2 regions of the Arthrobacter sp. 2MCAF14 genome follow, and region 1 is predicted to be linked to the other one. Evidence: riboswitches for the same ligand, from Rfam matches in the RefSeq annotation. Region 1 holds a riboswitch; the other holds the start of a gene.
What was found. Region 1 has a riboswitch for thiamine pyrophosphate ahead of thiC (phosphomethylpyrimidine synthase ThiC). Riboswitches for the same ligand answer to the same signal wherever they lie in the genome.
Positions count from the first base shown of each region.

Region 2: another riboswitch for thiamine pyrophosphate. It lies ahead of AB4074_RS18280 (ECF transporter S component); the one in region 1 lies ahead of thiC (phosphomethylpyrimidine synthase ThiC).

Region 1 is NZ_JBFRHB010000001.1:369,401-374,375, forward strand. Features, by position in the region: gene ffh (signal recognition particle protein) at 1-1,104, shown strand, start outside; gene AB4074_RS01700 (alpha/beta hydrolase) at 1,149-1,898, shown strand; gene thiC (phosphomethylpyrimidine synthase ThiC) at 1,923-3,728, opposite strand; TPP riboswitch at 3,724-3,831, opposite strand; gene AB4074_RS01710 (amidohydrolase family protein) at 3,909-4,975, shown strand, end outside.
Region 2 is NZ_JBFRHB010000030.1:2,707-7,681, reverse strand. Features, by position in the region: gene AB4074_RS18300 (monovalent cation/H+ antiporter complex subunit F) at 1-216, shown strand, start outside; gene mnhG (monovalent cation/H(+) antiporter subunit G) at 206-676, shown strand; gene AB4074_RS18290 (DUF4235 domain-containing protein) at 673-933, opposite strand; gene AB4074_RS18285 (NUDIX hydrolase) at 985-1,731, opposite strand; TPP riboswitch at 1,944-2,080, shown strand; gene AB4074_RS18280 (ECF transporter S component) at 2,155-2,784, shown strand; gene AB4074_RS18275 (ABC transporter ATP-binding protein) at 2,784-4,400, shown strand; gene AB4074_RS18270 (energy-coupling factor transporter transmembrane component T family protein) at 4,397-4,975, shown strand, end outside.

The DNA of each region.
Region 1 (4,975 bases):
GTTCCCGTCTTCGCTCCGCACCCCGGCACCACCTCGGATCTGGATGTTCCCACCGGCGACCCGGTCGCCGTCGCACGCTCCGGCGTCGACGAGGCCCGCCAAAAGCTGCACGACGTCGTGATTGTCGACACCGCGGGACGCCTCGGCGTCGACGCCGAAATGATGGACCAGGCGCGCCGCATCCGCCAGGCGATCATCCCGAACGAAGTGCTCTTCGTCATTGACTCGATGATCGGCCAGGACGCCGTCAACACGGCGGTTGCCTTCGATGAAGGCGTCAACTTCACGGGTGTCGTGCTGTCAAAGCTCGACGGCGACGCCCGAGGTGGTGCCGCCCTCTCGGTAGCGTCTGTCACCGGAAAACCGGTCATGTTCGCGTCCACCGGCGAAGGCCTCGACGACTTCGAACTGTTCCACCCGGACCGCATGGCTTCCCGCATCCTCGATATGGGTGACGTTCTCACCCTGATCGAGCAGGCCGAGAAGAACTGGGACAAGGATGAAGCGGCCCGGATGGCGAAGAAGTTCGCCGACCAGGAAGACTTCACCCTGGACGACTTCCTCGCCCAGATGCAGCAGATCCGCAACATGGGCTCCATGAAGAAGATGCTCATGATGATGCCGGGTGCGCAGAACATCCGCCAGCAGCTGGAGCAGTTCGACGAGCGTGAAATCGATCGCGTGGAGGCCATTGTCCGCTCCATGACCCCGCACGAGCGTTTGGCTCCGAAGATCATCAATGGATCCCGTCGGGCCCGCATCGCCCGTGGTTCCGGTGTGCACGTCTCCGAGGTCAACGGCCTCCTGGAGCGCTTCGCGCAGGCCCAGAAGATGATGAAGAAGCTGGCCCAGGGCGGCGGAATGCCCGGGATGCCTGGCATGCCCGGACTCGGTGGCGGTTCCCGCAAGGCGAGCAAGAACGCGCCCAAGAAGAAGGCCCGTTCCGGAAACCCCGCGAAGGCGGCCCAGGAACTGCGCGACGCCGAGAACAAGCGAGCGAACGCCGTTCGCACCGGCGCGTCATTCGGCCAGCCTTCCGGCGACTTCGACCCGTCCCAGCTGAACCTGCCCAAGGGCTTCGACAAGTTCCTCGGCGGCAAGTAACCGTCCCGCCCGAGCTTGCCAGCCCCGTGCCATAGGCTGGGGGAATGCAAAAGCAGCGCGTTGTGTTCGTCCATGGAGCAGGCACATTCGGCGCTGCCGCTTGGCCGAAACAGCACGGCATGGCGCTGGCGTACGATGCACTGTTCCTGAAACGCCACGGCTTTGATGCGCAGGCCGAGCCTCTGGAATCCGATGTTGCCGCCGACGTGGACATTATCCTGGAGTGCCTCGGAGGGCGGGAGACCGCGTCAGGTTCCGGCTCGGCGCGTGGAGGCCATATCGTAGCGCACTCCCAAGGCGCGATTTCAGCCATGTTGGCCGCGGTGGAGCGGCCGGACCTGGTCCGGTCCCTCGTGCTGGTGGAACCGGCTTGTCTTTCATTGACGGCCGAGTTGCCCGCCACTGCGGCTTACCGGGCACTCATGGAGCCGTTGTTCCGGATCCGGCACGAACTCAGCGATGACGATTACCAACGCGAATTCGTCCGCAGGGCGTTTTCCTCCGAGGCGGCCGTTCTCAGTACCCCGGAGGCCCGGCGTACCGCTCGACGCCTGCGGCTCCAGGCTCCGCCGTGGGAAGCGCCTCTGCACATTGTGCCCGGAGTCCCCACGCTTGTCCTGACCGGTGGTTGGGAACCCCTTTACGAAGAAATCGCCGGCTACTTGAAGGAAACCGGCGCCCTCCACCGCGTTGCGGCTGGAGGACACCGGCCTCATGATTCAGTTGAAGGAGACCGGATGATCCGGTCCTTCATCGCGGATGTCAGCCGCGCCGGATCAGTGCAAGCTTCCTGATCAGTCCAGGCTTCCTGACGTCGCTCAACGTTTTCCTGCGGGAACCTCGAGCTCGGGCAGGTAGACCTTCCCGCCGGATGCCAGGAATTCCTCGCTCTTTTCGCGCATCCCGCTGTACATTTCCGCGATGGCCGCCTGGGAATCCGCCGAGCCATATTCGTCGCGGATGTCCTGGCTGATGCGCATGGAGCAGAATTTCGGTCCGCACATGGAGCAGAAATGCGCCGTCTTGGCCGGTTCCGCCGGGAGAGTCTCGTCGTGGAACGCTTCGGCCGTGACCGGATCCAATGACAGCGCAAACTGGTCACGCCAGCGGAACTCGAAGCGGGCCTTGGACAGGGCATCGTCGCGTTCGTGGGCGCCGGGGTGTCCCTTCGCAAGGTCAGCTGCGTGGGCGGCGATTTTGTAGGTGATCACGCCTGTCTTGACGTCGTCCTTGTTTGGCAGGCCCAAGTGTTCCTTCGGGGTGACGTAGCAGAGCATCGCGGTTCCGTAGCGGGCAATCTCCGTGGCGCCGATAGCCGAGGTGATGTGGTCGTAGCCCGGAGCAACGTCGGTCACGAGCGGGCCGAGGGTGTAGAACGGTGCGCCGTCGCACAGCTCCTGCTGCCGCTCGACGTTCTCGCGGACGAGGTGGAACGGGATGTGCCCGGGGCCCTCCACCATGACCTGCACGTCGTACTTCCACGCCCGCTTCGTGAGCTCCGCGAGCGTGTCGAGCTCGGCGAACTGCGCGGCGTCGTTGGCGTCCGCCGTCGCTCCCGGACGCAAGCCGTCGCCGAGCGAGAACGCGACGTCGTACTTGGCGAAGATTTCGCAGAGTTCGTCGAAATGGGTGTAGAGGAAGTTTTCTTCGTGGTGCGCCAGGCACCAGCCGGCCATGATGGAGCCGCCGCGGGAAACGATGCCCGTTACGCGATTCGCGGTGAGCGGCACATACCGCAGCAACACGCCGGCGTGGATGGTCATGTAGTCCACGCCCTGCTCGCATTGTTCAATGACAGTGTCGCGGAAGATCTCCCACGTGAGCTTGTTGGCTTCGCCGTTGACCTTCTCGAGGGCCTGGTAAATAGGCACGGTACCGATCGGCACGGGGGAGTTGCGGATGATCCATTCTCGGGTGGTGTGGATGTCGTCACCCGTGGACAGGTCCATCACAGTGTCGGCGCCCCATTGCGTGGCCCACTGCAACTTGTCCACCTCTTCGGCGATGGAGCTGGTGACGGCCGAGTTGCCGATATTGGCGTTGATCTTCACGAGGAACGCCTTGCCGATGATCATCGGCTCGGATTCGGGGTGGTTGATGTTGTTGGGGATGATGGCCCGGCCGGCCGCGACCTCGCTGCGGACGAGTTCCACATCGCAGTTTTCGCGAAGTGCCACGAACTGCATTTCGGGCGTCACGATGCCCTGCTTGGCGTAGTGCATCTGCGTCACGGTCTTGCCGTCGACGGCGCGGCGGGGCACCGGCTGTGCACCCTTCCACTCCGCTGAGGCGGCGCCGCGGCGTACGGCCGACTTGCCGTCGTCGAGCAGGTTCCGTTCGCGGCCGCTGTAGGCCTCGGTGTCGCCGCGGGCTTCGATCCACTCGCTGCGGAACGGCTCGAGGCCGACCACGGGATCGCTCCCTGGCCCTGCGGTGCGGTACACCTGGAATGGCGCGTTGGCCTCGCCGTTGGGGGACGGTTCCAGGGCGATTTCAGTCACCGGAACCCGGATTCCCGTCCCGGCATCCTCCAGGAACGCGAGGGAATGCGACTTGAGGGATTGTGTCACCTCTTTGGCCGATCCGTTTTGGGTAGGGCTCAGCTGTGTTTCTTTGATGCTCAAAGGATTACTCACTTCCTTCGCCGGCATTACCCGGACAGGTTCAACGGTCACAGGCTGCATCAGCCCGATCTCAGCCCTTGCAAGGGCCCCCGTGTGGTCGTAGACGAAGCTACCACAGCTGTCGGTGCTTGGGAGAGATGTGACCGGTCCGGCAACGGCGTCGGAGTCTAGGGTGGAATCATGGCGGAAATCATCGAATTCAGCGGCACCGTCCTCACCGGGCCGGAGGAGGAACGGCGCGGCCTCTGGTCGGTCGACGGACGGCTGACGTACCTGCGGCCTGCTGCCGCACCGGACGTCGTCCTGGCCGGATGGGTGCTGCCCGGCCTTGTCGACGCGCACTGCCATGTTGGCTTGGGCAAGGGCGGTGCCGTCGACGACGAGACTGCGCGGCTGCAGGCGACGGCGGACCGGAACGCCGGGACGCTCCTGATCCGCGACGCCGGATCCGCAAGCGACACGCGGTGGCTGCAGCGCCGGACGGACATGCCCAGAATCATCCGCGCGGGCAGGCATATCGCGAGGCAACGCCGTTACATCCCCGGGCTGGCCGAAGAAGTCGAGCCGGAGGATCTGGCGGAGGCGGTGCGCAAGCAGGCGCGGTCCGGAGACGGCTGGGTCAAGATCGTCGGGGACTGGATCGACCGCTCCGCCGGGGATCTCGGCCCGTCCTTTCCGGCCGCCATCGTCAAGGACGCCGTCGCCGCGGCACACGACGAGGGAGCCAGGGTAACTGCCCATTGCTTCGCCGAAGGGACTATCGACGACATGCTCGACGCGGGCATCGACTGCATCGAGCACGCCACCGGCCTCCTGCCGCACCATATTCCCCGGCTGCTGGACCAGGATGTGCCGATTGTCCCCACCCTCATCAACATTGCGACCTTTCCGGACATCGCGAAGCAGGCGGAAGCGAAGTTCCCGCGATACGCCGCCCACATGACCAGGCTGTGGGAGCGCAGGCATGAACGCGTCGCCGAGGCATTCGACGCCGGAGTGCGGGTGTACGCCGGGACCGACGCCGGCAGCGTCATCAAGCACGGCCGGATCGGTGAGGAAATCCTGGAATTGCATCGCGCGGGCCTTCCGGCGGCCGCCGCCCTCGATGCCGCCTGCTGGTCCACACGCGAGTGGCTGGGGGCCGACGGCATCAGCGAAGGTGCCAGCGCCGACGTCGTGCTCTACGCAAACGATCCCCGCGCGTCCCTTGAGGTGGTGCTGAATCCGCGATGCACCGTGCTGAGGGG
Region 2 (4,975 bases), on a different contig from region 1:
TATAGGATCGCCGTCGGGCCTTCCCTGCTGGACCGGGTGCTCGCCTCAGACGTGCTTCTCGCCATACTGGGCGCCGCGCTGGCCATCGACATGGCCGTCAACAGACACCTCAACAACTTGGTGCTGCTCGTCGCGCTGACGCTGATCGGGTTCGTTGGCTCGGTGACGGTGGCGCGCTTCGTGGCCGACCGAAGGGGACAGGTCAATGACTCCTAATGCCACCGGAGTTGACGGCGTGATCGATGCCGTCACCGCAGTGTTGCTGATTGTTGGTGCGCTCATGTCATTGGGCGCGGCAATCGGCCTGTTGCGTTTCCCGGACCTGATGAGCCGCATGCACGCAGCTACCAAGCCGCAAGTGCTGGGGTTGTTCCTTGTTTTGGCGGCCATCGGGCTGCAGATGCGCGAATGGTGGGTTTGGCCGATCCTGGCAGTCGCCTGGATCTTCCAACTGCTGACCGTGCCCGTGTCCGCACACATGGTGGGCCGCGCAGGCTACCGGACCAAGCACCTCCACCGCGAGTTGCTGAGCATAGACGAACTTGAGGCCGTGGTGCTCCGGGCTGCCGGTCAGCGGGCAGCGGAGAAAGCGCAGGAAACGGGACCGGCAATGCCCCACACCGGGAACGGCGGGAGCTCAGCCGCGAACGGCCGGGACGGCGGGCCGTCAGCCTAGACGATGTCCTGCGTCTTCGAGAAACGCGAGATGGCACGCTGGGTACTGCGGCTTGCGAAAACCTGGATGACTGCGCTGACGGTCGCCGAAATCAGTGCGAAGGTCAGTGCCGAGCGCAGGCTTGCCTCCATGTCGTCGTGACCCTTGGGAGGCTTCTTGCCGGTGGACTTTTCCCACAACGCATTGACGATCTTGGTGCCGACAAAGCCTGCGCCGATGCTGACGCCAGTGCCGAGCAGCTTGATGAGGAGGTTCATTCCGGGACTCCTTGCGGGAGGAAACAGGACCGTCCCCAGCCTAACCCCACTTCAGGGCAGTTCCGGAGCAACGGTTGGGGATTGGCGCCTCAGCCGGAAGAACTCCTCCAAAGCTCCAGGCTTTGGACGGACGGGCACGATGTCACGGTCCTCGGCCAGTATCGCTTCCACCGTGCCGAGAGCGAGGAGCTCATCCAGCAGCGCCAGCGTGGGCGGCATGAGCTTGAGGGTTCCGGCGGCTTCGGCATCCAGGATTCCGCGGACCGGCATCCACAAGGACGATGACGCTTCCGTGGTTTGGTGCCTTGGCTCGGCACCGGAAAGCGGGCAGGCAAGGTAGAAGTATGTGTCGAAGCGCTTGGGCTGGTCTGCCGGGGTGACCCAGTTGGCCCACGGGCGGAGGGTGGCGGCGTCGAGCTTCAGCCCGGCCTCTTCGAACACCTCGCGCTGTGCAGCCGCCAGCACCCGGCCGGCGTTGAACCGGGCCGAAGCGGGCTCGACGGCGATGCTGCTCCGGCGCCAGGCGTTGGCGTGCCGCTCGACGACGTCGTCCTCGAAGTCCCAGCCGGAGCTGTCCGCCTGGTCCACTCGCCCCCCGGGGAAGACGACCATGCCCGCGGCGAAATCCATCGTGGTCACGCGGTGCTGCACGAACACCTCCAGGCCGCGCCCGGCATCCGCCGGAACCTCCGGGTCTGACTGAACCGTGTGAACGGGGGCCTCGCGGACCAGGATCACGCTCGCGGCGAGCCTAGGTTCGGCCACCGTGGTGCTGTTCGCTTCGCCAATGCCTGCCAAGACCGCTCCTTTGCCCGCGCTGCGTCACATTCTGCTGGATCATTCTCCCAGCTTCTGCGCCCGCCCGCGCCAATCCGCGCCGGCCAGGGCTCGCCCGGCGAATGATCCAGCAGAATCCGTCGTCCCACATGTTTGTGACCGTTCCGCGTAGGCCAGCACAGCGCCCGCAACCCCGCCAAGGTGTAAACTGAACCACGCCCAAAAGGGTGGATTGATAACGACAGGGGAGCGCCGCCGTCGGGCTCGCAGCAATGCGGCACGGATGACGGGCGCTGAGAGTGCGGACAGCCGCAGACCCTCGAACCTGATCCGGCTAGTACCGGCGCAAGGGAGTCGAGTTCTCATAGTGTCCGGACCGGGGCGGCGGAAACCGCTCGCAGGCAACCGGAAACACTTTCCCCTCCTGTTCCTCAGGAGGACAAAATGACTGGTATTTCTGCAAGGCCGGGCCTCACCAAGCCTGGTTACAGCTGGCGCGTCGTGGACATCGTCGTGGCGGCACTGATCTCGATCGCCGGTGGCGTGATCTTCTGGGCATGGGACCAGATGGCTCTGGTTGCTACGCCGATGTCCGCCGGCTACCCGCCGCTGAGCGGCCTGATCGCCGGCGGCTGGATGATCCCGGCAGTCCTGGGCATGCTCATCGTCCGCAAGCCCGGTGCGGCAATTTTCTGCGAGACGGTGGCCGCCACCAGCGAGCTCATCATGGGTTCGCAGTACGGCACCACGGTCCTGATCTCGGGCCTGCTCCAGGGTCTCGGCGCGGAACTCATCTTCCTGGCCTTCATGTACAAGAAGTTCAACCTGCCGGTGTCCCTGCTGGCAGGTGCCGGCGCGGGCCTGTTCTGCGGTTTGAACGACTCCTTCCTGCCGTGGGGCTGGAACATCGCCTACGAACCGGTCGACAAGCTCGCGTACATCGTGTTCTGCACGATCTCCGGTGCCGTCATTGCCGGAGCCCTGTCCTGGATCGCGACCCGCGGCCTGGCCAAGACCGGTGTCCTGAGCGCGTTCGCGTCCCGCAAGGCCGCCTCGGAGCCCGTCTTTTCCTGATGCCCAGTCCTGATTCCGGCACCCCTGCTGTGGTGCGACCCGCCGCCATTTCCGCGCAAGGCTGGGGCTGGCGGCACGCTGGCCGCACCACGCAGGCCATCCACGCCCTGGACCTGGATATTCGTCCAGGGGAGCGTGTGCTCCTGCTCGGCCCCTCGGGCGCGGGCAAGTCGACGCTCCTGCATGCCTTGGCGGGCGTGTTGGGCGAGGAAGGTGACGACGCCGACGAGACGGGCTCGCTGCTCGTGGACGGCGTTTCGCCGAAGGCCCAGCGGGGCCGTGCCGGACTCATGCAACAGGACCCCGAAACCCAGGTGGTGCTTTCCCGGCTGGGCGATGACGTCGCGTTCGGTGCCGAGAACCTTTGCGTGCCACGGGAAGAGATCTGGAAACGCGTCCATGAAGCGCTCGACGACGTCGGGCTCCTGCGTAGTGCCGGTGGCAGTGCCAGCGGCAACTTCGCGCTCGACCACCCGACGTCGGCCCTCTCGGGTGGGCAGAAGCAACGCCTTGCACTGGCCGGCATCCTGGCGATGCGGCCCGGCTTGATCCTCCTGGACGAGCCGACCGCCAACCTTGACCCGGCCGGCGTTTTGGAAGTGCGCGATGCCGTGGGCCGCTGCCTGGACAAGACCGGCGCTACCTTGGTGGTGGTGGAACACCGGGTCTCCGTCTGGAAAGACCTCGTGGACCGGATCGTGGTGCTGCAGCCGGGCAGCTCCTCCTCCACGGAAGGGTCGACGCCGGCGGTGCTCCTGGACGGCGATCCGGACACCGTGTTGGTGCAAGCAAGGGACATGCTCATTGCTGCGGGCGTGTGGGTGCCCGGGTACGTGCCGGCCACCCGGCCACGTTCGGGAACAGGTTCCGGAGCAGGGGCCGGCCCCGGCAACGCTGGAGGGCTGCTGCTCGCCACGCAGGAGCTCGCGGTGTCCCGCGAACGGCCACGGCGCCGCGGGTTCAAAACGATCCCGCCCCTTCCTGTGCAGTCCGGACTTGACGCCGAAGTGCTCGCCGGGCAGGCCCTGACCATCACCGGTCCCAACGGCGCCGGAAAATCGACCTTCGCGTTGACCCTCGCGGGCTTGTTGGCGCCGGTGTCCGGCATGGTGACTGCCGCCGTCGGGCTCAGCGACGGGGCCGGCACCGACCCGTTCAAGTGGAAGGCCCAGCAGCTGATCTCCCGCATCGGGACCGTGTTCCAAGAGCCTGAACATCAGTTCGTGACCGGCCGCGTGCTCGACGAGCTCCTGTTCGGCCCCAAGCACCTTGGCCATGGCGAGGAACGGGTGGACGAGTTGTTGGAACGGCTGCGCCTGGGGCATTTGGTGGACGCCAATCCGTACACGCTCTCCGGGGGCGAAAAGCGCCGGCTGTCCGTGGCGACGGTGCTCGCCGCCCACCCCCGGGTCCTGGTGCTGGACGAACCCACCTTCGGCCAGGACGCGAACACTTGGGCCGAGCTTGCGTCGTTCCTGTCCGAACTGCTCGACGCCGGCACCTCCGTGGTGTCCGTGACCCACGACCAGGAGTTCAGCTCCGTCCTGGGCGGGACCGAAATTCGGCTCGAGCATGCGTTCCAAGGCGGGGCCCGGCAGGAAGCGGGTGCGGCATGAGGGAAACCCTGACCCTGCGAGGCAACAATGCACTCCTGACACGCGCGAATCCGCTGGCCAAGTTCGTGTCGGTCTTCCTGATCACGCTGGTGTTGGCGCTGTCCATCGACCTGGTGTCAGCTTCGACGGCGCTCATCGGCGAACTGGCGTTGTTCCCCCTCGCGGGGCTCACCGTGCGCTTGCTGTGGCAGCGCGGCTGGCCCCTGATTATCGCGGCCGCGCTTGGAGGCTGGAGCACCGCGATCCTGTCGGCGGACAGCGGAAGGATACTGCTCGACGTCGGGATCTGGTCTATCAGCGAAGGCTCGCTTCAGCTAGGACTCGGGTTCATGCTGCGCGGCCTTGCCATAGCGTTGCCGGCCATTCTCCTGATGAGCTGCACCGACCCCACCGACCTCGCCGATTCCCTGGCGCAGAAGGCGAAACTGCCGCACCGTTTTGTCCTGGGCACCTTGGCGGCGCTGAGGCTCGTGGGACTCATGGCGGAGGAGTGGCAGACCATCGGCATGGCACGGCGCGCACGGGGTGTCGGCTCGCACGGGAGCCCGCCGCAACGCTTCAAGGCCATGCTCGGC